Regions from separate parts of the Stenotrophomonas sp. 05L413 genome, predicted to be linked through region 2. Evidence: riboswitches for the same ligand, from Rfam matches in the RefSeq annotation. Region 2 holds a riboswitch; the other holds the start of a gene.
What was found. A riboswitch is a leader RNA that binds a small molecule or an ion and turns the genes downstream of it on or off. The one in region 2 is predicted to bind thiamine pyrophosphate.
Positions count from the first base shown of each region.

Region 1 (11,129 bases), on a different contig from region 2:
CCGCCTTCGTAGAACAGGTCCACGATCAGCTTCAGTTCGTGCAGTACTTCGTAGTAGGCGATTTCCGGCTGGTAGCCGGCTTCGACCAGGGTTTCGAAACCGGCCTGCACCAGGGCCGAAGCGCCACCGCACAGCACGGCCTGCTCGCCGAACAGATCGGTTTCGGTTTCTTCCTTGAAGGTGGTCTGGATCAGGTTGGCGCGCGCGCCACCCAGGCCACCGGCGTAGGCCAGCGCGAACTCGGCGGCCTTGCCGCTCTTGTCCTGGTAGACCGCCCAGATGCACGGCACGCCGCGGCCGATCTCATACTCGCGACGGACCAGCGCACCCGGGCCCTTCGGCGCGACCAGCACCACGTCCAGATCCTCGCGCGGTTTGATCATGTCGAAATGCACGTTCAGACCGTGCGCGAACAGCAGCACCGCGCCCTGTTTCATGTTCGGCGCGAGCACGTCTTCGTAGAGCTTCTTCTGCACCATGTCCGGGGTCAGCACAGCGACCAGATCGGCATCCTTCACCGCCTCCGCCGGGGCTTTGACGGTGAAGCCGTCGGCCTGAGCCTTGACCTCGGTCGGACCGCCCGGGCGCAGCCCGACGACGACATCGAAACCGGATTCACGCAGATTCAGCGCGTGCGCGCGGCCCTGGCTGCCGTAGCCGACAACAGCGATCTTGATCTGGGGCAGGTCGTTGGTGCTCATGGGGGAGGTCCTTTGGAGGCAAGAAAAAAGAGGGCCGACGGTCAGCGACGCGTCGGCCCATCAGGGGGAGGGGTGGCACCGGCCTGGCCGCGAGCACACGCGAACGCACCCGCCGTGGGGGCGGTGGGCACTGGCTGGCTCGAGGTGGGCTGGCGGGTCATGGTGGAGGGCAACTCAGAGGGGAGGATGGAAATCAAAGGGTTCTGAAACGAAAAAACCCGCACCTGGTCGGGTGCGGGTTTTGATGGATACCTGGCAGTCTTGCTTACACGCCGGTCCGTCCCGCACCTGTTGGTTGGGTAATAAGTACGAGGACGAGAAGCGAATGGATGGAGGCCGCGCCGTGGTCGGCGTGCTCGATGGATTCGCGGGTGGCTGTGCGCTGCAACATGAGATCGAGAAAACCACACGGGTTTTGGCGGTGTCAACCCTGGAAAGACAATTTCCATCGGTTTCGCCTGCATCCACCGCAAGGCCCCGCCGTAGAAGGATGGTTGCGGCTGAAAGCGTTCCGATGAACTGGAATTCAGCATTTTGGTGCAGCGGATTGCGCGGATCGGGGGTCAATTTCAACCTCGGGGCATGACCATTGTGGGATGTCATCCAGCGGCCTCTGCCGCCACCATCGGGTGGCTACCACCCTCAGGAACCACCCCGTGTCCTCACGCCTTGCCCGCGGCCTGCTTGCCGCCGCCGTCCTGTGTGCCCTGCCCGCCGCGGCGATTGCCGCCGACCGGATCACCGGCCACACCTTTGCCACCCGCTCGGAGGTGATCGCCCCGCACGCGATGGCCGCCACTTCCCAGCCCCTCGCCACGCAGATCGCCCTGGACGTGATGAAGTCCGGTGGTTCGGCGGTGGATGCCGCGATCGCGGCCAATGCCGCCCTCGGTTTGATGGAGCCCACCGGCAACGGCGTCGGTGGTGATCTGTTCGCGATCGTGTGGGACCCCAGGACGCAGAAGCTGTATGGCTACAACGGCTCAGGCCGCTCGCCGAAGTCGCTGACCCTGGCCGAGTTCCAGCGCCGCGGCCTGAAGGAGATCCCGGCGACTGGCCCGCTGCCGGTCTCGGTGCCCGGCGCGGTGGATGGCTGGTTCGCCCTGCACGACCGCTTCGGCCGCAAGCCGATGGCCGACAACCTCGCGCCCGCGATCCGTTACGCCCGCGAGGGCCACCCGGTCGCCGAGGTCATCGCTTACTACTGGGACCGCTCGGTCCCCCGGCTGTCCAAGTACCCCGGTTTCACCGAGCAGTTCACGATCGATGGCCATGCCCCGCGCAAGGGCGAGATGTGGAAGAACCCGAACCTGGCCCACACCCTGGAGCAGATCGCCCAGGGCGGCCGCGATGCCTTCTACAAGGGCGACATCGCCCGCACCATCGGCACCTACTTCAAGGCCAACGGTGGCTACCTGAGCTATGACGACATGGCCAGCCATCATGGCGAGTGGGTCGAGCCGGTCAGCAGCAACTACCGTGGCTATGACGTATGGGAGCTGCCGCCGAACAGCCAGGGCATCGCCGCGCTGCAGATCCTCAACGTACTGGAAGGCTACGACTTCTCCAAGATCGCCTTCGGCTCACCCGAGCACGTGCACCTGTTCGTGGAAGCCAAGAAGCTCGCCTTCGCCGACCGCGCGCGCTTCTACACCGATCCGGCATTCCACCCGGCCCCGGTCGACCGGTTGATTTCCAAGGGCTACGCCGCTGAGCGCCGCAAGCTGATCTCGATGGACAAGGCCCTGAGTGAAGTGCAGCCGGGTACGCCCAAGCAGCTGCAGGAAGGCGACACGATTTACATGACCGTGGCGGATGCCGACGGCATGATGGTCTCGCTGATCCAGTCCAACTACCGCGGCATGGGCAGCGGCATGGCGCCTCCGGGCCTGGGGTTCATCCTGCAGGATCGTGGCGAGATGTTCGTGCTGCGCAAGGATCACCCGAACGGCTATGCGCCGGGCAAGCGCCCGTTCCAGACCATCATTCCGGGCTTCGTCACCAAGGACGGCAAGCCGTGGATGAGCTTCGGCGTGATGGGGGGCGCGATGCAGCCGCAGGGCCATGCGCAGATCGTGATGAACATGGTCGACTTCGGGATGAATCTGCAGGAAGCCGGCGATGCGCCGCGCATCCAGCACGAGGGCTCGACCGAGCCGACCGGGCAGGCGACGGCGATGAGCGATGGCGGCGAGGTGAATCTGGAAACCGGCTTCCCGTATGAGACGGTGCGCGCGTTGATGCGCAAGGGCCACCGCGTGGTGTTCGCGGATGGTCCGTACGGCGGGTATCAGGCGATCCTGCGTGATCCGGAGACCGGTGTGTATTACGGGGCGTCGGAAAGCCGCAAGGATGGGCAGGCGGCGGGGTACTGATTCTCTCGTGCTCCGTAGTGCCGATCGCTGGTCTGCAGAAGCGCAGAGCAGAGCGTAAAGCAGGACGCTTTGGGCTACGTGTAGTGGGCCGGCCTGGGTGGGTTGGCGGGACACGCCGTGAATCCATCCATGGAGGCTCATGTCGCCGCATCCATGCGGCTCATGGTCCCGCCAACCCACCCAGGCCGACCCACCCACAATGGATCGGCGCGCATGCGAAAGCGGTAGTAACTGTGTTGCTGGAGGAGCTTCAGCCCCCAGCGGACGGGCGCGGTAGTGCCGGCCGCTGGCCGGCAGCCGTTGGAGATGTGCCCAGGCGCGCTTCAGGCGGGGATCGATTCGCTTTGAGCGTCGCGCATCCGGGCGTTGAGGATGACCAGCATCTTGCGCATGACAGCTACCAAGGCGACCTTGCTCGCCTTTCCTTTGGCTTTCAGGGTCGCGTAAAAGTCGCGTAGCTTGGGCTCGTAACGGATGGCAGTTAGCGCCGCCATGTAGAGCGCTTCGCGCACTACGGCCCGGCCCCCGGTGATGCTGCGCTTGCCCTGCCAGGTACCGCTCTCGCGGTTCATGGGAGCCAGGCCGACCAGCGAAGCAATGGCCTTGCTCCCCAGTGTTCCCAGTTCCGGCAGTTCGCAGGCCAAGGTGCTGACCAGGATCGGCCCAGCGCCTTTGAGCGTTCCGATGTTCTTCCAGCCCGGCTGCGCGGCGAGCTGCTCGGCAATGGCCTTGTCCAGCTGTTTAAGATCTTCGGACAGCTGGGCAAGATGGCGCTGGTTGATCGTGATCAGGACTGGATCGGTCAGCTGCCGCAAGCGCTGCATCTCACTGACGCGCATCTGCACCAGATGACAGCGGCACTGGGCAAATTCGGCCAAACGCCGCTGCCACGGCGCCGGTGGCACGTAGCGGGTGAGCGGTAAAAGGTGAGCCATCTGCGCCAGCACGGCTGCATCGAGTCGATCGGTTTTGGCAGCACGTCCCGTAGCTTGGGCGAAGCGGCGTGCCCGAGCGGGATTGATGCGGACCATCGGAAGCCCAGCCTCGTGCAAAGCCTCCAGGGCGGCACGCTCGTAGCCGCCGCTGGCTTCCAGAACGACCTGCGTGATGGGCCATTGTTTCAGCCATTGAATCAGCCGCACAAAGCCGCGCTTGTCGTTGCTGAATTGGCGAAACGCCTGTTCATGGACAGCCACATCCAGCGTGGCCTGACTTACGTCGATCCCAATCCCATACATGGCAGAACTCCGCTAGGCTGACAGGGTCGAGAGCTCCCCCCCGCTTGCCCAGTCTTATCAGTCCCAGCGCCAACTCGATCAACTGTTCGGGCGGATCAGGGAGAAACCGGCGTGGGGACCCAAGCTACCTAGCGGTCGCAAGACCTAGAGCCACACGGTCGCCCACGCCGGGCTCTCGGCACCTAAAGTGCCAGATCGGCAAGAGATAAGAGCCACGCCATGCGTGGCTCCTTTTTTCTCAACGATGATCCGATGCGTCAGGTGCACGCTGCTGTGCCGAGCGTTGCTCGGCTGCGTTGCCCGAATTACCCCAAGCGCACTGCGCGGAACGTCGACTGTGTCGAGCTTGGCTACGCTGCTCGCGTTGGAACTCTGACACTGTGAGTCGGGCGCGCCTTGCCTAGCACTGCTCGGCGGCTTTACCAGAACCACCTTGAAACTGTGAGCGGGACGGGGCGGGTGGGTTGTCGGGACCATGAGCGCCATGGATGACGCGACATGAGCCTCCATGGACGGATTCACGGCGTGTCCCGCCAACCCACCCGTCCCGGCCCGCCCACCGATAGCCCGGGAAGCGTGCCGCTCCAGGCGACCAACTCAAGGCGCCCGAGCCGCCTCATCGCGCGTCTCTTCCTGCGCCGCGATCTCCCGCTCGATCCACTCATCCATCAACCGCCGCGCGCGCTGCGCACGGCGCCGCTGCAGCGCATGCTCCATATCCAGTACCCGATACAACGACCACATCACCGCCAGCATCAACAACGCAAACGGCAATGCCGCGATCGTGATCATCCCCTGCAGCGCATTGAGACCGCCCGCCAACAAGAGTACGCCCGCGATCAACGCGATCGCCACGCCCCACACCATCCTGCGCGCCAATGGCGGATCGCCCGCCTCCTCCGTCGACATCGTCGCCAGCACCAGCACCGCCGAATCGGCCGAGGTCACGAAGAAGATCATCAACAACACCAGCGCGATCACCGACAGCACCGTCGGCATCGGCAGGCTGTCGAACATCGTGAACAGCACCGTCTCGTAGCCATTGCCCAGCGCCTGCGCCAGATCCACGTGGCCGAAAATCTGCGACCACAGCGCCGTGCCGCCGAACACCGAGAACCACAGGAAGCCCAGCACGCTCGGCGCGATCACCACGCCCAGCACGAACTCGCGGATGCTGCGCCCACGCGAGACGCGCGCGATGAACGAGCCCACGAACGGCGCCCACGCGATCCACCACGCCCAGTAGAAGATCGTCCAGTCCGCCACCCACGTGCTGCCCGAGAACGGCGACATCCGCAGGCTCATCGTCACCAGTGAATTGAGGTAGGAACCGATCGTGGTGGTGAACGTATCGAAGATGAAGCCGGTCGGCCCGAGCACCAGGATCAGCGCCAGCAGCAATGCCGCCAGGCCGAGGTTGAAGTTCGAGAGCCACTTGATGCCGCGATGCACGCCACTGGTGGTGGAGGCCATGTACAGCACGAACGCCACCGCGATGATGGTCAACTGCACGGGTACCGAGGCCTGGATACCGAACACGCGCTCAAGGCCGGCCGCGATCTGGATCGTGCCGAAGCCCAGCGTCGTGGCCACACCGATCGCCGTGGCGACCACCGCGGCGACGTTGACCACCGTGCCCATCCAGCCGCGGTGATGCGCGCCGATGATCGGCTGCAGCAGATCGCTGATCAGCCCGCGGCCGTTGCGGTTGAACTGGAACCAGGCCATCGCCAGGCCGATCAGCGCATAGATCGCCCACGGGTGCAGGCCCCAATGGAAGAACGCATAGCGCATCGACGCGCGCGCCGCCTCCATGCTCTGCGGGGCCAGCCCTTCCGGTGGCTTCACGAAGTGCGAGATCGGCTCGGCCGCGCCCCAGAACACCAGGCCGATGCCCATGCCGGCGGCGAACAACATCGACATCCAGCTGGCGTTGGAAAAATCAGGCTCGGCATCCTCGCCGCCGATGCGCAGCGAACCGAAGCGGCCGAAGGCCAGGTACATCAGGAACGACAGCGTGATGAACACCACCAGCAGATACAGCCAGCCGGTACTGCGGATGATGGTGGACAGGCCGCTCTGGACGACCTCGTTGAAGGGGCCCGGCGCGAGGCCGGCGATCAGCACCAGCAGTGCGACCAGTGCGATGGAAATGCGGAACACCATGCTGGCGTGTCTCCGATCAGTAGGGGCGAGCCGAGGCTTGCAATCTCCAGCGGCGCAACGGCAACGACTGGGGCGGATCAAGCCGGTCGAGGCCGGTCAGTACGGACGTCAATGGCGTCGAGCAGAGCGCGGTGTGCACGCGATCGGGAGGCTACCCCCTGACCGCACCGCATACCGCGCTGCAGCATGGTAGTGCATGGCGTGTCGGTGCTCTGTTCACATGCACAGGCCGATCACGTCGGTGTGCGGCTTGGCGGTGCGCCCGTGCGCGCTGCTTTGTGCTCTAATTCGCCCCGAAGCGGGGGTACCGCGGCCCATTGGCCAAGGTTGAGACAGTCCCTTCGAACCTGATCCGGTTGATACCGGCGTAGGGAAGCTTCGCATCTGCAGATGCATTGCGCCGTAGGGCCACCGTGCCCGGAGACCGCCCGCGATCCGTCCGTCGAGCGCCGCCGTTTCGTCCCTCCCATGCGAATCCCTCGCATAGAACCGCACAGTCCCTGTGCGGGGATTGAACCTAGGACGATGCCTTGATGAACGCACAGCTCTCCGCCCTGCAGCAACAGGCCCAGCAACTCTCCGAATCGGTCACGCGGCCGATTCCCGGCTCGCACAAGATCCACGTGCAGGGCTCGCGCAGCGACCTGCAGGTGCCGATGCGCGAGATCACGCTGACCCGCACGCCCACCTTGTTCGGTGGCGAAGAGAACGCGCCGGTCACCGTGTACGACACCTCCGGCCCGTATACCGATCCGGGGGTCGCCATCGACCTCTCCGCCGGCCTGCCCGCACTGCGCGCCGCCTGGGTGGCCGAGCGTGGCGATACCGAGGTGCTGGAGGGCCTGAGCTCGGTGTTCGGCCGCTCGCGTGAAACCGATGCCCGCCTGGATGCGGTGCGCTTCCCCGCGCGGTTGCAGCCACGCCGTGCACAGGCAGGCGCCAATGTCACCCAGATGCACTACGCACGCCGCGGCATCATCACGCCGGAAATGGAGTTCGTGGCGATCCGCGAGAACCAGCGCCTCGATGCGATCCGCGACGCCGCACTGCTGAAGCAGCATCCCGGCGAGTCCTTTGGTGCTTCGATCCCCAGGGTCATCACCCCCGAGTTCGTCCGCGATGAGATCGCCCGCGGCCGTGCGGTGCTACCCAACAACATCAACCACCCGGAAAGCGAACCGATGATCATCGGCCGCAACTTCCTGACCAAGATCAACGCCAACATCGGCAACAGTGCGGTGTCCTCGGGCATTGCCGAGGAAGTGGAAAAGCTGGTCTGGGCGATCCGTTGGGGCGGCGACACCGTGATGGACCTGTCCACCGGCAAGCACATCCATGAAACGCGTGAGTGGATCGTGCGCAACTCGCCGGTGGCGATCGGCACCGTGCCGATCTACCAGGCCCTGGAGAAGGTCGATGGCCGCGCCGAGGAGCTGAACTGGGCGATCTTCCGCGACACGCTGATCGAGCAGGCCGAGCAGGGCGTGGACTATTTCACCATCCACGCCGGCGTGCTGCTGCGCTACGTGCCGCTGACCGCCAAGCGCGTGACCGGCATCGTCTCGCGCGGTGGCTCGATCATGGCCAAGTGGTGCCTGGCCCATCACAAGGAGAACTTCCTCTACACGCACTTCGAGGACATCTGCGAGATCATGAAGGCCTACGACGTGACCTTCTCGCTGGGCGACGGCCTGCGCCCGGGCTGTATCGCCGATGCCAACGATGCCGCGCAGTTCGGTGAACTGGAGACACTGGGCGAGCTGACGAAGATCGCGTGGAAGCATGATGTGCAGACCATGATCGAAGGCCCCGGCCACGTGCCGATGCAGCTGATCAAGGAAAACATGGACAAGCAGCTGCGCGAGTGCGGTGAAGCACCGTTCTATACGCTGGGCCCGCTGACCACCGATATCGCGCCGGGCTACGACCACATCACCAGTGCGATCGGTGCGGCCATGATCGGCTGGTACGGCACCGCGATGCTCTGCTATGTCACCCCGAAGGAACACCTGGGCCTGCCCAACCGCCAGGACGTACGCGACGGCATCATGGCCTACCGCATTGCCGCCCACGCCTCGGACCTGGCCAAGGGCCACCCCGGCGCGCAGGTCCGCGACAACGCGCTGAGCAAGGCGCGTTTTGAATTCCGCTGGGAGGACCAGTTCCACCTTGGGCTGGATCCGGAGAAGGCCAAGGAATTCCATGACGAGACGCTGCCCAAGGATGCGCACAAGCTCGCCCACTTCTGCTCGATGTGCGGCCCGCACTTCTGTTCGATGAAGATCACCCAGGATGTGCGTGACTATGCGGCGGGGCAGGGCCTGGATGCGCAGCAGGCGTTGGAGGCCGGCATGGCCGAGAAGTCCGCGCAGTTCCGGGATCTCGGGGCGCAGGTGTATCGCCAGGAGTGAGGCACCGGCCGTGGCGGGGCGCGCCGCCACGGCCATCATCCGCCGGCGGCGTGATTCCAGCTAAGCTCGGCGCGACCAGGCAGGGGCGGGGACGACGATGGCGATAGCACGCAGCACCAAATGGCTGGCCATCGCGCGCCGGCATCCCTCTGCCTGGCTGTTGGCCGTGCAACTGCTCGGCGTGCTGCTGTATCCGGCAATGGACGAGGCCGGTGCCAGTCGCGCGCTGTTTGGTGCGTTCGGCATCGCCGTGCTCGGCCTGGCCTTGTGGGTGGTACGGCGCAGCCCGCTCGGCATGTGGGTGGCGCTGGTGCTGGCGATCCCCTCGGTGGTGTTCTCCATCTCCGGTGCTCTGTTGGACCGCCCGGCGCTGGTCACCACTGCGCAGCTGCTCGAATGCCTGCTGTACTTCTATACGGCTGGCAGCCTGATCGCCTACATGCTGCAGGACCACAAGGTGACCCGCGACGAGCTGTTCGCGGCGGGGGCCACCTTCACGCTGTTGGCGTGGGCATTCGCCTTCGCTTTCGCGGTGTGCCAGCAGTGGTACCCGGGCAGTTTCGTGGCGACCAGCGAGAGCGAACTGCGGACCTGGATGGAGTTGCTTTATCTGAGCTTCAGCTTGCTGTCCGGGGTCGGTTTGAGCGATGTGGTGCCCATCCATTCACAGGCGCGCGCGCTGGTGATGCTGGAGCAGTTCGCAGGCGTGATGTACGTGGCTTTGGTGGTCTCGCGGCTGGTGGGACTGACCATGTTGACCCGTGCACGAAACTGAATAAAACATAAAAAATTCGCGCCAGAAGGCGCGAATGTTGACGCAATTTATGTGAATTCATCGGCGAGAGAGAGCCTGTTGTCGGCCGCACGCACAGGCGCGGTTAACCGGCATAGGCTAGTATTCGCGCGCCTCGGTGTTTTTGCGGTTTGCGCCGATGGCGTGTGCGGAATCTGGCGGTTCGTCTGGCGGTATCTATTGCGGCGACCGTGTGAATTCCAGTGGTTTTTTGTATTTTCCTCGTGTCCTGGATGATCAGCAACGACAGTGAGCGCCCTTCCGCCGATGTGATTCAGATCGGCGATTTCATCGTCACTCTCTCCTCGCGGGAAGTGATGAGCGAAGGCATGCGTCGTCCACGTCGACTGACACCCAAAGCATTGGGTGTTCTCAAGGCGCTGCTGCGTTCTCCAGGGGCGGTGGTCACCCGCGATGAACTGTTCGCGGAGGTCTGGCCGGACACGCTGCCGACCAACGACGTGCTGACCCAGGCGGTCACCCAGCTGCGCAAGGCTTTCGCCACTGATGACGATGCGGCCGAACCCTATATCGAGACCATTGCCAAGACCGGTTACCGCCTGCTGATGCCGGTCAGCGTGGTCGAGGATGCCGCACCTGTGTTGCTGCTCGAGCCCGAGCTGCAGCCGGCCTCCGCGGGCGTGCTCGCCGCCGCGCACGTACCGGCGGTACTGCCGCATGCGCGGCCTCCGCAAGACCCGATCAAACGCCGTCGGCGGCGCATTCGCCGCTACGCGGTGATGGTCGTCGGGCTGGTGATGCTGGTGGCGCTGCTGGTGATGGCAGCCCTGCTGATGCAACGCGATCCGCCGGCCTCAGCGGTCGAGGCCGCGGTGGAGGATGGCACGCGGGTGATTGGTAGTCCTCAACGCCCGTATCGCCTGATTACCGCCACGGCAGGATTTGAAACCTATCCCACGCTGTCTCCGGATGGGTCGCAGATCGCCTATGAAGCCGATGTGCCCAGCCGACCGGGCAGCGTCATCAAGGTGCAGACCTCCGGTAACACGCCGGCACGCCTGCTGGTCGAGCCGCCCCCAGGCATGTCCGACCGCTTCCCGAGCTGGTCGCCCAATGGCCGTGAGATCGCGTTCGCCCGGTTCGGTCCGGCCGAAAGCTGCGAGGTGCTGATCGCCAGTGCGACGGGTGGGGCGGTGCGTCACGTGACCCGTTGCGACGGCACTGAGCTGCTCAGCTTCGACTGGACCCCGGATGGTCGCGGCCTGGTCTTCGGCTCGCTGTCCGGCCGGTATGCGCAGCGCGGCATCCGCACCCTGGACATCGCCAGCGGACGCTGGCAGCCGCTCCAATACGATATAGGCAGCGACAACTTCGAATATGCCCCGCGGTACTCGCCGGATGGGAGCTGGATCGTGTTCGTGCGCAATCCGCAGATCGGCGATCTGTGGCGCATGCCGGCTGGGGGGGGCAGCCCGGAGCAGCTG
Region 1 covers NZ_JBFTOL010000001.1:1,038,145-1,049,273, reverse strand. Annotated here, with positions in the region: gene ilvC (ketol-acid reductoisomerase) at 1-701, opposite strand, end outside; gene ggt (gamma-glutamyltransferase) at 1,358-3,076, shown strand; gene AC1DIQ_RS04615 (IS110 family RNA-guided transposase) at 3,400-4,314, opposite strand; gene AC1DIQ_RS04610 (BCCT family transporter) at 4,912-6,480, opposite strand; TPP riboswitch at 6,771-6,872, shown strand; gene thiC (phosphomethylpyrimidine synthase ThiC) at 7,014-8,891, shown strand; gene AC1DIQ_RS04600 (ion channel) at 8,989-9,666, shown strand; gene AC1DIQ_RS04595 (winged helix-turn-helix domain-containing protein) at 9,918-11,129, shown strand, end outside.
Region 1: linked by a shared signal. The riboswitch ahead of thiC (phosphomethylpyrimidine synthase ThiC) and the one ahead of AC1DIQ_RS06530 (TonB-dependent receptor) in region 2 are both predicted to bind thiamine pyrophosphate.

Region 2 (11,129 bases):
CGCCCAGCAGTGGATCAAGGACGCGCCGGCCAGCATCAGCGTGATCACCCGCGAGGAGATCGAACGCAAGCCGGTCAGCAGCATCGGCCAGCTGCTGAGCACGGTTCCCGGCGTGACCGGAGGCTATGCGCTGTCCGGCGCGCAGTCGAAAATCCGCCTGCGCGGCCTGCCCGAGCAGTACACGCTGATCCTCATCGACGGTCGCCGCCAGGGCAATTCCTCGGGCGTGAACTACCGCGATGATCTGGGCCCGCAGGATCTGAACTGGCTCTCGCCGGACATGATCGAACGCATCGAGGTGGTGCGCGGGCCGATGTCCTCGCTGTACGGCTCAGACGCGATGGGCGGGGTGATCAACATCATCACCCGCAAGATCGCCAGCGAATGGGGTGGCTCGGTCACCTACAACTACAGCAAGCCCGACTCCCCGACCCGAGGCGACACCACCCAGATGGGCGCGCTCTTCAGTGGCCCACTGACCGAGAATCTGGGCCTGCGCGTCGGTGCCAACGTCACCAATCGCGAATCGGACACCGGCCGTCGGCAGACGCCGGGCAACAAGGCCGAGAACGCCAATGCCCTGCTCAACTGGCGCATCAATGATGATCACACGCTGGGCTTTGAAGCCTCGCGCGGCGAGCAACGCAACAGGGGCGCCGGCGCGGTCGGTGCGTGGGGCCTGTCCAAGCTGGTGCAGACCGGCTATGTGGTCATGCATGACGGTCGCTACGGTGATGCCGCCACGTCCAAGACGACGCTGGTGCAGAACGATTACGAAGACAAGGGCAGCGCTGTCGGCAACCACTCCAAGGAGACGGTGTTCGATACCGCGTTCACCCGCAGCTTCCATTGGGGGTTCGAGCAGAGCTTGAACGTGGGCGGGCAGTGGAAGCGCGAAGAGTTGAAGAACGGCGACACCATCGGCACCGTGCCGGTCACCTGGACCGGTACCGGGCGGATCAGCCCGGTCAGTGAGGCCGACTCCTGGGCGCTGTTCGCCGAAGATCACATCACGCTGCACGAGCGCTTCATCCTCACCGTGGGCCTGCGCTGGGACAACACCGACAATTACGACGACAACCTGAGCCCGCGCGTCTACGGCGTCTGGCACCCGTCCGATGACTGGACTGTGCGCGGCGGTGTCTCGCAGGGCTTCCGCGCGCCCACCCTGAAGCAGGGCACCGCGGGCGCTGCGACCCAGTCCGGTGGCAACGGCTGCACCGCGTTGACCGTGGAAGGCTGGACCAACCGCTCGATCAGCGCCGATGGCACCACCGGCTGCTACATGGCCGGCAATCCGAACCTGGAGCCGGAAACCAGCACCAACTACGAGCTGGGCGTCGGCTACGACAAGAACGGCTGGTCGGCCTCGGCCACCTACTTCCTGACCGACTTCGATGACAAGATCCAGCAGGTCCCGCTGCGTGACATCCCCGGCCAGACGACCAGCTTCGTCAACGGTTTCTGGTGGACGGTCGCGCAGAACATCCAGAAGGCCCGCACCCGCGGCGTCGAAGCCAGCGTCACCGTGCCCCTGCATGAGCGACTGAACTGGATCACCAACGCCACGCGCATGCTGGAATCGAAGAACCGCACCACCGGCGCCAGCCTGCTGGTGGTGCCCAAGCTGACCGCCAATACCTCGCTGGACTGGCAGGTCACCGATGACTGGTCGCTCAACCTGAGCGCGCAGCACATCGGCGAACAGCTGGTGTCTTCCACCAGCGCCACGTTCGCCAAGGCGTACACCACCTGGGATCTGGTCACCGGCTACGACGTCAACGAGCACCTGACGGTGCGCGCGGGCGTGCTCAACCTCGGCGATGTCTCCACCATCGAGGAAGGCAACAACTACGACGGCGGCGCACGCACCTTCTTCGTGGGTGCCACGGCGCGGTTCTGACCGCGCCGGGTCGAGTGCAGACCTGAAGCAACGAAGGGCGGCGCGGACTTAACCGCGCCGCCCTTCTGCGTTGTGAAGCAGCGCGTCGTTGCGCGCCACCGTCCATGCCCGCAACCCCATCACGGCCAGGCCGACGAACACCAGATACAGCACCGCGGTCACGTGCAGTGACTTGACCATGTACATGCCGACGTAGACAACGTCGACCAGGATCCACAGCCACCATGCGGCCGTGTGACGCCGCGCCTGCCACCACTGGGCGATCAGACTCAGCGCAGCCAGCATTGCATCCAGCCACGGCAACGCTGCATTGGTGAGGAAGTGCATCGCCGCGCCGAGCGCGATGCCGAAGGCGACGCCGATGCCGAGGTCACGCCACATGGCCGCCCGCGCCAGCGGCATGATCGCGACCCGGCCATCGTCCTCCACCTGCCCACGCCAGCGCACCCAGCCGTAGACCAGGAAGCCACCGAAGACGACCTGCAGCAGCGTGTCCGAGTACAGCCGGGCCTCGGCGAAGACCAGCGCGTACAGCGCCACCGAGATCAGCCCGACCGGCCAGGCAAGGGGCACCCGGCGCGTCATCAGCCACACGCCGAGCATGCTGACACCGGCCGCCGACCATTCCAGGATCGCCGGGTTCATAGCGCGAACGTGACCGACAGCCTGGCCTGACGCGGTGCGCCCGGGAACAGGTAGTAGTCGCCAGAGCTGCTGCCGGTATCGCGCCAGTAGAAGCGGTTGAACAGGTTGTCCACCGAGAGATTCCAGGTCACCGGATGCTCAGCCAGCTGATGCTTGAAGCGCAGGCCGGCGTCGAACACGCTGTAGGCCGGTGCGCTCACGCGACCATCGGCAGTGGCCACGTTGGAGGCCGCGTAACGCCATCCGCCGGTCAGCCCCAGGCCGGTCACGAACGGCAGCTGGTACTCCGCGTGCACGGTCGCGCGCGTCTTGGGCACGTTGATCAGCTGGTGGCCCTCGTAATCCGGCGTGCCGGCATCGCGTGCGCGGGCGCGCAGCACACTGGCGCTGGCGGTCAGCGACAGGCGCTCGGTGAGCTGGCCCTGCGCGGTGAGTTCCAGCCCGGTATGGGTCTGCTGCCCCTCCTGGACGAAGGTGTAGCCGGCATCACTGCCGTCCGGCTTGGCGTACTGGAACGGCTGCGAAGTGCGGAACAAAGCGGCACCCAACGTCAGCGCATCGCTGGACACATACTTGACGCCCACTTCGGTCTGGCGCGACAGCACCGCAGGCAGGAACGCGCCGTCATTGGAGGTCCAGAACGGCGCTTCCTGGCCGAGCGAAATGCCACGCACGTAGCTCACATAGGCGTTGACCTCGTCGGTCGCCTTCCAGACCAGCGCGGTCTGCGGCAGGAAGCGCGACAGGCGGCTGTCCCGCTCGGGGTTGCCACGCTTGTCGTAGGCACGCTCATCCAGGCGCACGAAACGCCCACCGGCCAGCCACTGCCACTCGCCGAAGCTCATCCGGTCCAAAGCGAACACCGCCGTCTGCGCGCTGTCCAGACGCCGCGCGGACGGGCCCGGCATCAGCGGCGACGGTTCGAACTGCGGCACCTGTGCATCGTGGATGTTGGCGGTGCCCACGTATTCGTTGACGTTGCGGCGCTTGTCCACGGTGCGCTCGAAACGGTCCGCACCCACGCTCAGCGCGTGCCGGATATCGCCGGTGGCGAAACTGCCGCGCAGTTCGCCACGGAATTCCAGGTTGCGGCGGGTATCGTCCGGGCTGCGGTAATCGTAGATGTCGTAGTCGCCGTTGGGCGCGAAGTAGTTGCCCGGCACGCTGCCATCGGCACATCCGGCGGCGTAGTAGCAGCCGTAGGCGAAGGCGACGTTGTCGTCGATCACCGAGCGGCTGTAGCTGGCCGATACCCGCGACTGCCAGCCCGGGCTGAAATCGTAGGTATGCAGCGCGGTCAGGTTGGTGCTGTCGATGCCGACCGGCCGCTGCCAGGCCTGATAGCCCAGCAGGTGTTTGCGGTCCACGCCGCGCGGCAGCTCGGTGGCCCCCAGCAGCTGATAGCCCGAGGCCGAGCGCTGCGCGCTGGTCTGGTAGTTGGCATCCACTTCCAGCTTGCCGCGTTCGCCGATCAGCCAGTCGGTGGCCAGCGAGTAGAAGTTGCGGCGGCCGTCGGCATGGTCGATGTAGGAGTCGGTGTCTTCCCACGCGGCATTGAAGCGCACGCCGAAACGCGGCGACAGCCAATGGCCGAGATCCACCGCGGTGTAGCGCGAGCCTTCCGAATCGGTGCCGAGGGTGACGTTGCGGACCTCGGCCGGGCGCTTGCCCACGTAATTGATGATGCCGCCGGGCGCCATGACGCCCGCGGCGAGGCCGGCCTCGCCTTTGAGGATCTCCACCGACTGGATGTTCTCCAGCGCCAGGCGTTGCTCGCCGGTGATGGACAGCCCGTTGAAACGGTAGCCGGTACCGGTATCCAGCGGGAAACCGCGGATCGCGATGTTCTGGTAGTAACCGACCGGTGCATAGCTGTCGCCCAGCGAGGCATCGTTGCTGGCCAGCTCGGACAGCGTACGGATCTGGCGGCTGTCCAGCAGGTCGCGATCCAGCACGTTCACCGACGCCGGGGTGCTCTTCCAGTCACCCGCGCCGAAACTGCTGGTCTGCGTGGCGGTGGCTGCCGGCTGATGCGCCTGCACGCGCACGGCGGCAAGCTCGGTCGGCGAGCGCTCGGGCGCATCGGCGAGATCGTTGGCATGAAGAGGCAGCGCGGCGCAGAGGGCGGCGGACAACAGCGTGGGGCGGAAGCAACGGTTCATTCGATTCGTCATCAGCTGGGGGAGACGAAGCGAAGGCGCGCACGCGCACCGACCCATCACGGCGGTATGCCTGCTGCTCAAAGCTCCCTACGCCGGTGCAAACCGGATCAGGTTCCAAGGGACTCTCTCAGCCTGGTTTCGCCAGGCACCCCCGCTTCTGTGACTATTTCACTACAAACCGTACGGATTTGCGAGCCTGCCCTCAGGCGGCGGCGTGCAGCGCCTTCAGCAGGCCCTGCCCCGCTGCGGTGCTGAACCAGTCAGCATGCCCGAGCAGGAAGGTGTGGTAGGCCACGTCGGCATTGGCCGGCGAGTGGGTCACGGCCTCGAAATACTCCACTTCCGAGAGTGCGAAATCCAGCTGCACGATCGGCAGCAGATCGGCCAGCAGGTGTACGCGCTCGGCAGACAGCGGCACGATCCCGCGGTAGCCGGCCAGCAGCGCCAGTGCGATATCCACGCGCACCGCCGCCTCGCCGCTTTCCAGCGCCAGCCAGGCAATGGCGTTGCGTTCGATGGCGGTGGCCAGATCGAACAGGGCACTGGTCGGTGAGGCCAACCCGAGATCGAGCACGGTATCGACCACGGTGGACCTGCCGTCCTGGCGCCATAGCAGATTGGACACGTGCCAGTCGTTGTGCGCCCACAGGCGCGGTTCGGCCTGCAGCCGCTCGGCCAGGCCGTCATGCCATGGCAGCACCGCCCGCTGCAGATCGGCCTGCCAGTCCTGCCGCGCAAGATAGGCCGCCAACCCGGGGCGATCGTCGAGCCCGGCCTGGAGGGCGGCGATGGGATCGGCGGCACGGATCAGGTCATCGCGGGCGACCAGCAGATGGGTGCTGCGCTGGGGTGCGTGGTAGCTGGCCGATGCAAGATGCAGTCTGGCCAGCATCCGCCCCGCTTCGTGCGCCTGCGCGGTATCGGTCAACAGCGTCCAGGAGGGCGCATCGCGATACAGATCCTGGCCATGGCCCACGCCATGCAGTTCGTAGGTCCACCCCTCGTGCTCCACCGCAGTGGCGCCATCGCGGTCACGCAGCACCTCGACGACGGGCACGCCGTGGTCGGCCAGGTGCTGGATGAAACGATGCTCTTCGCCCAGGCCAGCCGCACTGCGGACGCTGCCATGGTGGCGCTTGACGAACACCCGGCCCGCGTCGCTCTCGACAATGGCCGCGGCGGACATCGGTCGCGGGCTGTGCCACAGCAGCCGGCACGTGCCCGCCAGCGGCGCGAAGCATTCGCTGAGCCAGCTGATCTCGCGGTCGGTGATGGCGGGCCAGTCGGCGGCCACCTCATCGTTGTTGAGGCCTTGGACGCGGTGGGTGCTGTTGCTCATGGGATGACGGGTCGATGACGGCGAAAAGGCACGCTGTCACCAGACAGTGGGCGCGGCGAGGATACCAAGCCACGCCCGGCCAGGGGGGAACAGATGCGTCCCGTCAGCGCCTGCCGCCACCCTGCTTCGTTGCGGCGGGCGTGGCCGGCAGCAGCCGCGGCTGCTCCGCATACCAGTCGCGGGCCCCGGCAAGGTGCCACTTGCGCTGCTCGCCCTGCAGCTCGATGCCGGCCCCCAGCACGCCCCAGCGCAGGTAGAGATCGCCACGCCGCTTGCCATGACTCAGATCCAGCCGCGCCTGCAGGGACAGTCGCTCGTTCTCGGCCTGCAGATCCTCCACGATCAGCTCGCCACTTCGCCAGCGCAGTTGCCCACTGGCCTGCACCTCCCCGGAATCCAGCATCCCGAGCACCCAGCGCGGGTATTCGCTGCGCTGGGCGAACACGCCGAGCAACGGCCCGGCATCGCGCAGGCGCAGGTCGGCCAGGCCATCCACCTGGAACGGCGCGGCCGCATCGATGTGGCCACTGCGGATCGCCACCTTGCCCCACCAACGCCCGTCACTCTTTTCATCGCCGACGTGGATGTTGCGCAGGTCCACCGTGGTGCCACCGAGATCAAACTGGCGGCTGTCGAAATCCGCACGCCGCAGACGCGCCTGCAGCTGCGCATCGCCGCGCATCGCGATGCCCGCCATGCTGAGCCGGGCCCCGGTGCCACGAAGATCGGCACTGCCCTTGCCTACCCGGCCGGAGGCATCCAGCGACACATCACCGCTGAGCAGACCGGTACCGCCGAGCAGGCGCACGTTGTCGTTGCCCAGATAACGGTTGTAGGCGGTGAGGTCGGGCACCCGCGCATCAGTGAAGCGCAGCTGGGCGCGCATGCCGTCGCTCAACTGCTTCAACCGCGCATCCCCGCGCAGGGTCAGCGCCAGTTGGCGGCCATCGAACAACACCGCCTTCGGCGCGTTGGTTGGCGCAGCCTGGAAGCGCGGGATCTGCACCTTCAGCTCCGCCTGCGGCGGTTCGCCTTCCACGATCCGCCCCTGTGCGTGGGCGTCGCCGCGCATCCGCACCCCTGCAACCTCGGCGACGGCGGCCACCTGCGGGATATCCACCGTGCTGCCCGGCGCCAGTTCACCGTCGGCAATGACGACGTCTGCCTTGAGCAGTCCACCGCCGTCGAGATGGAACCAGGGTTTCTTCACGAACAGATCGCTGATCCAATTGAGCGACTGGAACTGCCAGGCGCCCTGCACGTTGCCAGACAGCCGTGGAAGCAGCTCGGCCGGGGCCTGGAACGGAATCTTCCGGCCGGTCACGCGCAGATCGGCATTGAGTTCGCTGCCCGTTTCCGGGTCACGCGGGAGCCGCGCCTGGACCCGCATGTCCTGCGCCACGTCCAGCTGCAGTGCCAGCAGACCGCGGTCATCGGCGTGGACGCCGGCATGCAGCGGCAGCCGCCAGACCAGTCGGCTGCCGGGGCGCAGCGCGCCTTCCTCCAGCGTTACATCCGCGGTCAGGCGCGCGTTGGAAACCGCGCTGCCCACCTTGACATGCGGGCCACCCGTATCGATGCGAAGGCCCTGGCTGCGCGCGTCGATCTGCAGCTGCGCCCAGGTGATGCCGAGTTTCTGCAACCCCGGCGCGTCGTCACGATAGTGCCGCGGGAAGTGGAAGCGCGCGGCGATATGGGCATCGTCCAGCACGTTGACCCCGTCGAAACTGACCTGGGCATCATCGAAGCCGGCCGTGGAATCAAACAGCTCCGACGGCCCGCCCTTGAGCTGCTTGAGGAAACCGACATTGCCGCGCCCCTGGCCGACGATCAGCAACTTGCCGAAGCGCCCACTGCGGATCGTCTCGCTGTGGATCGCATCGAACCGCAGCGTCCAGCCGCGGTCACCCCGCGGCGGCGGTGGGATGGCCTTTTCGACACGCTCGACCTCGGCTTCAACCCCCGTGGCATCAATGCGCGGAATGCGCACTTCCTTGCGCAACAGCGCCGGCAGATCGATCCAGGCACTCGCCCGGTCGGCGCGGAACACATACTGCGTTCGATTGGCCTGGCCACGCATGCGGATATTCCAGACCACGGCCTGCCCGGGCATCAGGGTCAGCGCGGGCCCGGTCTGCATCGTGAATTTTTCAGGTTTGCGGTTGGTCACCGCATCGAACAGCGGCGTATTGAGGAACACATTGCCCGCCAGCAGGTACAGCGCATACAGCGCCAGCAGCGACAGCAACGCCACGCGCCACGGCCGGGGCCAGCGCTGCACGCGCTCGGGAATCAGGGGCATGTGGGTCCGCAACAGGAAGCAGGATGACGGCCCACTATCGGCAAGATGCAGCCGTCATCGCGTGAAGGCCCTGCCGCAAGACCTTTCATGACCCGACCACGGCTCAGGAACGTCGTGCTGCCTGCTGCGCCTGGAAGAACGCTACCGTCGGGGCCAGGCCCAGATGCGAAAGCTGGGTCGCAGCGCCCTCGGCCGAGCCCTGCGCAGCCTCGATGACGCGCTCGAACATGTGCGCCTCGTAGGCTGCCACGGCGCGCTGCCAGTCCGGCCCCTGACCGAGTTGCGCGGCCAGCTCCGCGGCATCCAGCATCGCCGCGTTGACACCCTCACCGCCGAAGGGGGACATCAGGTGCGCCGCATCGCCGATCAGGGTCAGCCCCGCACGTGGATTCCAGCGGTGTCCGACCGGCAGCGCGTGGATCGGGCGCGCCACGAATCTGGTGTTGCTGGCCCGGAACAGGTCGCGGATCGTTTCGGCGAATCCCTCGAATTCTTCCAGCAGTGACGTGCGCATCGCCTCGGGCGAGGTGAAATCGAACCGCGTCGCCGCCCAGTCGACGGGGACGCGGAACACCGCGTAGCCGCGCACGTGCGAATGGCCGTTGCGCTGGGCGATGATCATGCGGCCGTCGCCTTCGATGCCGACCTTGCCGCGACCGACCAATGCAGCCAAGCCGGGATGGGCCCGGTCGATGTCGTCGATGCCGAACTCGATGAAGGTCAGCCCGCTGTACTGCGGCCGATAGGGCGAGAGTAACGGGCGCACCCTGGACCAGGCGCCGTCGGCGCCGATCACCAGATCGAACGGTCCTTCCACACCGGTGTCGAACACCAGCTCCCAGCGGTCGTCCGCACTGCTGCGTACGTCCACCAGTCGCCTGCCCCACTGAAGGGTGTCGGCAGGAAGCGAATCGATCAACAGCGCGCGCAATGCCGTGCGATCGACCTCGGGGCGGCTGCGATCGGCGCCTTCGTTGTCCTCGAACAGCACCTGACCGGTCTTGTCGAGGAGGCGCTCGCCCTGGTCGTCGTGCCGTGCGATCGCCTCGAATGCCGCGCTGAGTCCGGCACGCTCAAGCGCCAGCAGGCCGGACTCGGCGTGCAGGTCCAGGCTGCCCCCTTGCGGGCGTTCATCGGGATCGCGCTCGGCCTCATAGACGGTACTCGGCAGACCGTGGGTGTGGAGAATCCGCGCCAGGGTCAGGCCTGCGGGGCCGCCGCCGACGATGGCAATACGAGGGGGGCTGGGCATGGCATCCATCCGGGACTAACATAGGGGCCTATATTTATAGATAGCCACCTATGGAAAGTCAATCCTCACCTCCCCCGCTGTCCACCGACAAGCCCCTCAAGCTGCTGGGCGTGGCCTACCGCGGCTTCCAGAGGATCGTGGATGCACCGTTGCGCGAACTGGGTTTCGCGATGAGCCAGCTCCCCGTCCTGGTGTCACTGAAGCATGGCAACGCCCTGCCGCAGAGCGAACTTGCCCGGATCGCCGGTGTCGAGCAGCCGAGCATGGCGCAGCTGCTCAATCGCATGGAGCGCGACGGGCTGATCCAGCGTCGCCCGGACCCGGACGACCGCCGCAGCCGGTTGATCGCGCTGACCCCGCAGGCACGCGAACGGCTGCCTGCCGCACAGGCGGTCATGGAAGCGGCCAGCGCAACAGCGACCGCCGGTTTCAGCGCCGCCGACATGGCGCAGTTGCAGTCGCTGATGGTGCGCCTCAACGCCAACCTCGAGGCGAGCGGCTGATCAGGCCAGGCTGATCGCATCCATCAGCGCGGCCGTTGCTGATCGGCCACCCGGAGGTCGGGACGCGCCTGACCCGCACGGTCCTGCGGCCAAGGCTGGATCGCAAGCCTGCTGCCACGGCAGGCATCCACGTCCTGGTAGACCTGGGTCCTGCCGTTGACGAAGGTGAAGCGCAGATCGAAGCGGCAGCCCTCGCCAGCCAGGTCCACCGTCACCGCATCGCCGCCCCCGGACAGCCTGCGCACCAACGCACGGGGCGCGAACGCGTCACTGTCGGCAGGCGCGACCTCCACCGCACTCACGCTGTCATGCGCGCGGTTGACCAGGGTCAGATAACGGGCGTTGGCAGCGCCGGCAAGCGGTACCGTCATGGTGGAGAGCAGTCCGGCAAGGGCAACGGCGCGGGTCAGGGTCATGGCAGCGGTCTCCAGCAAGGAAGGGATACCGGCAGCGGCTGCATCGCAGGGCGCGTTCCGGTCGTCCCATCTCGCCGTCGCGACGGCGGCCCGGCAACCGGTCCGGGACCAATCGTCGCCACGCGCGGACCAATCGTAATGAGGCCTCATGGCGCTTCCCGCACGCACGTCCGCCTGCCTAAGATGACGTCCGCCAGAAGCGCCTGGCCCGGAACCCACCATGCACATTCGCCTCGGCAGCACCCGGATTCGCCTGTCCCGCTACCTCGCCCTGTGGACGGCGGTGGCCGTGGTGTTCGCCCTGCAGACCTCGATCAACGCCGGCCTGCCGAACAGTCAACAACCCCTCTGGGATCTCCTGCGCTGGTCGCTGATCCAGTGGTACACGTGGGCTGCCCTGGCACCCACGGTCTTCCGCCTCGCCGAGCGCTTTCCAGTACGCGGCAGCGGGCGCCTGCACGGGCTGGGCGCACAGGTGGTGGCCAGCCTGTGCATGACGTTCATTGCGATGGTCGTGGGTGCGATGGTCTCCACCCTGTTCGAGCCCAGCGGTTTCTTTCAGCAGTTGGGCTACTTCCTGGAGCAGCACTTCGCCATCGGGCTGCTG
Region 2 covers NZ_JBFTOL010000002.1:418,557-429,685, forward strand. Annotated here, with positions in the region: gene AC1DIQ_RS06520 (TonB-dependent receptor domain-containing protein) at 1-1,903, shown strand, start outside; gene pnuC (nicotinamide riboside transporter PnuC) at 1,952-2,548, opposite strand; gene AC1DIQ_RS06530 (TonB-dependent receptor) at 2,545-4,710, opposite strand; TPP riboswitch at 4,778-4,873, opposite strand; gene AC1DIQ_RS06535 (phosphotransferase enzyme family protein) at 4,913-6,049, opposite strand; gene AC1DIQ_RS06540 (translocation/assembly module TamB domain-containing protein) at 6,153-8,351, opposite strand; gene AC1DIQ_RS06545 (FAD-dependent oxidoreductase) at 8,455-9,603, opposite strand; gene AC1DIQ_RS06550 (MarR family winged helix-turn-helix transcriptional regulator) at 9,654-10,106, shown strand; gene AC1DIQ_RS06555 (hypothetical protein) at 10,130-10,522, opposite strand; gene AC1DIQ_RS06560 (sensor histidine kinase) at 10,743-11,129, shown strand, end outside.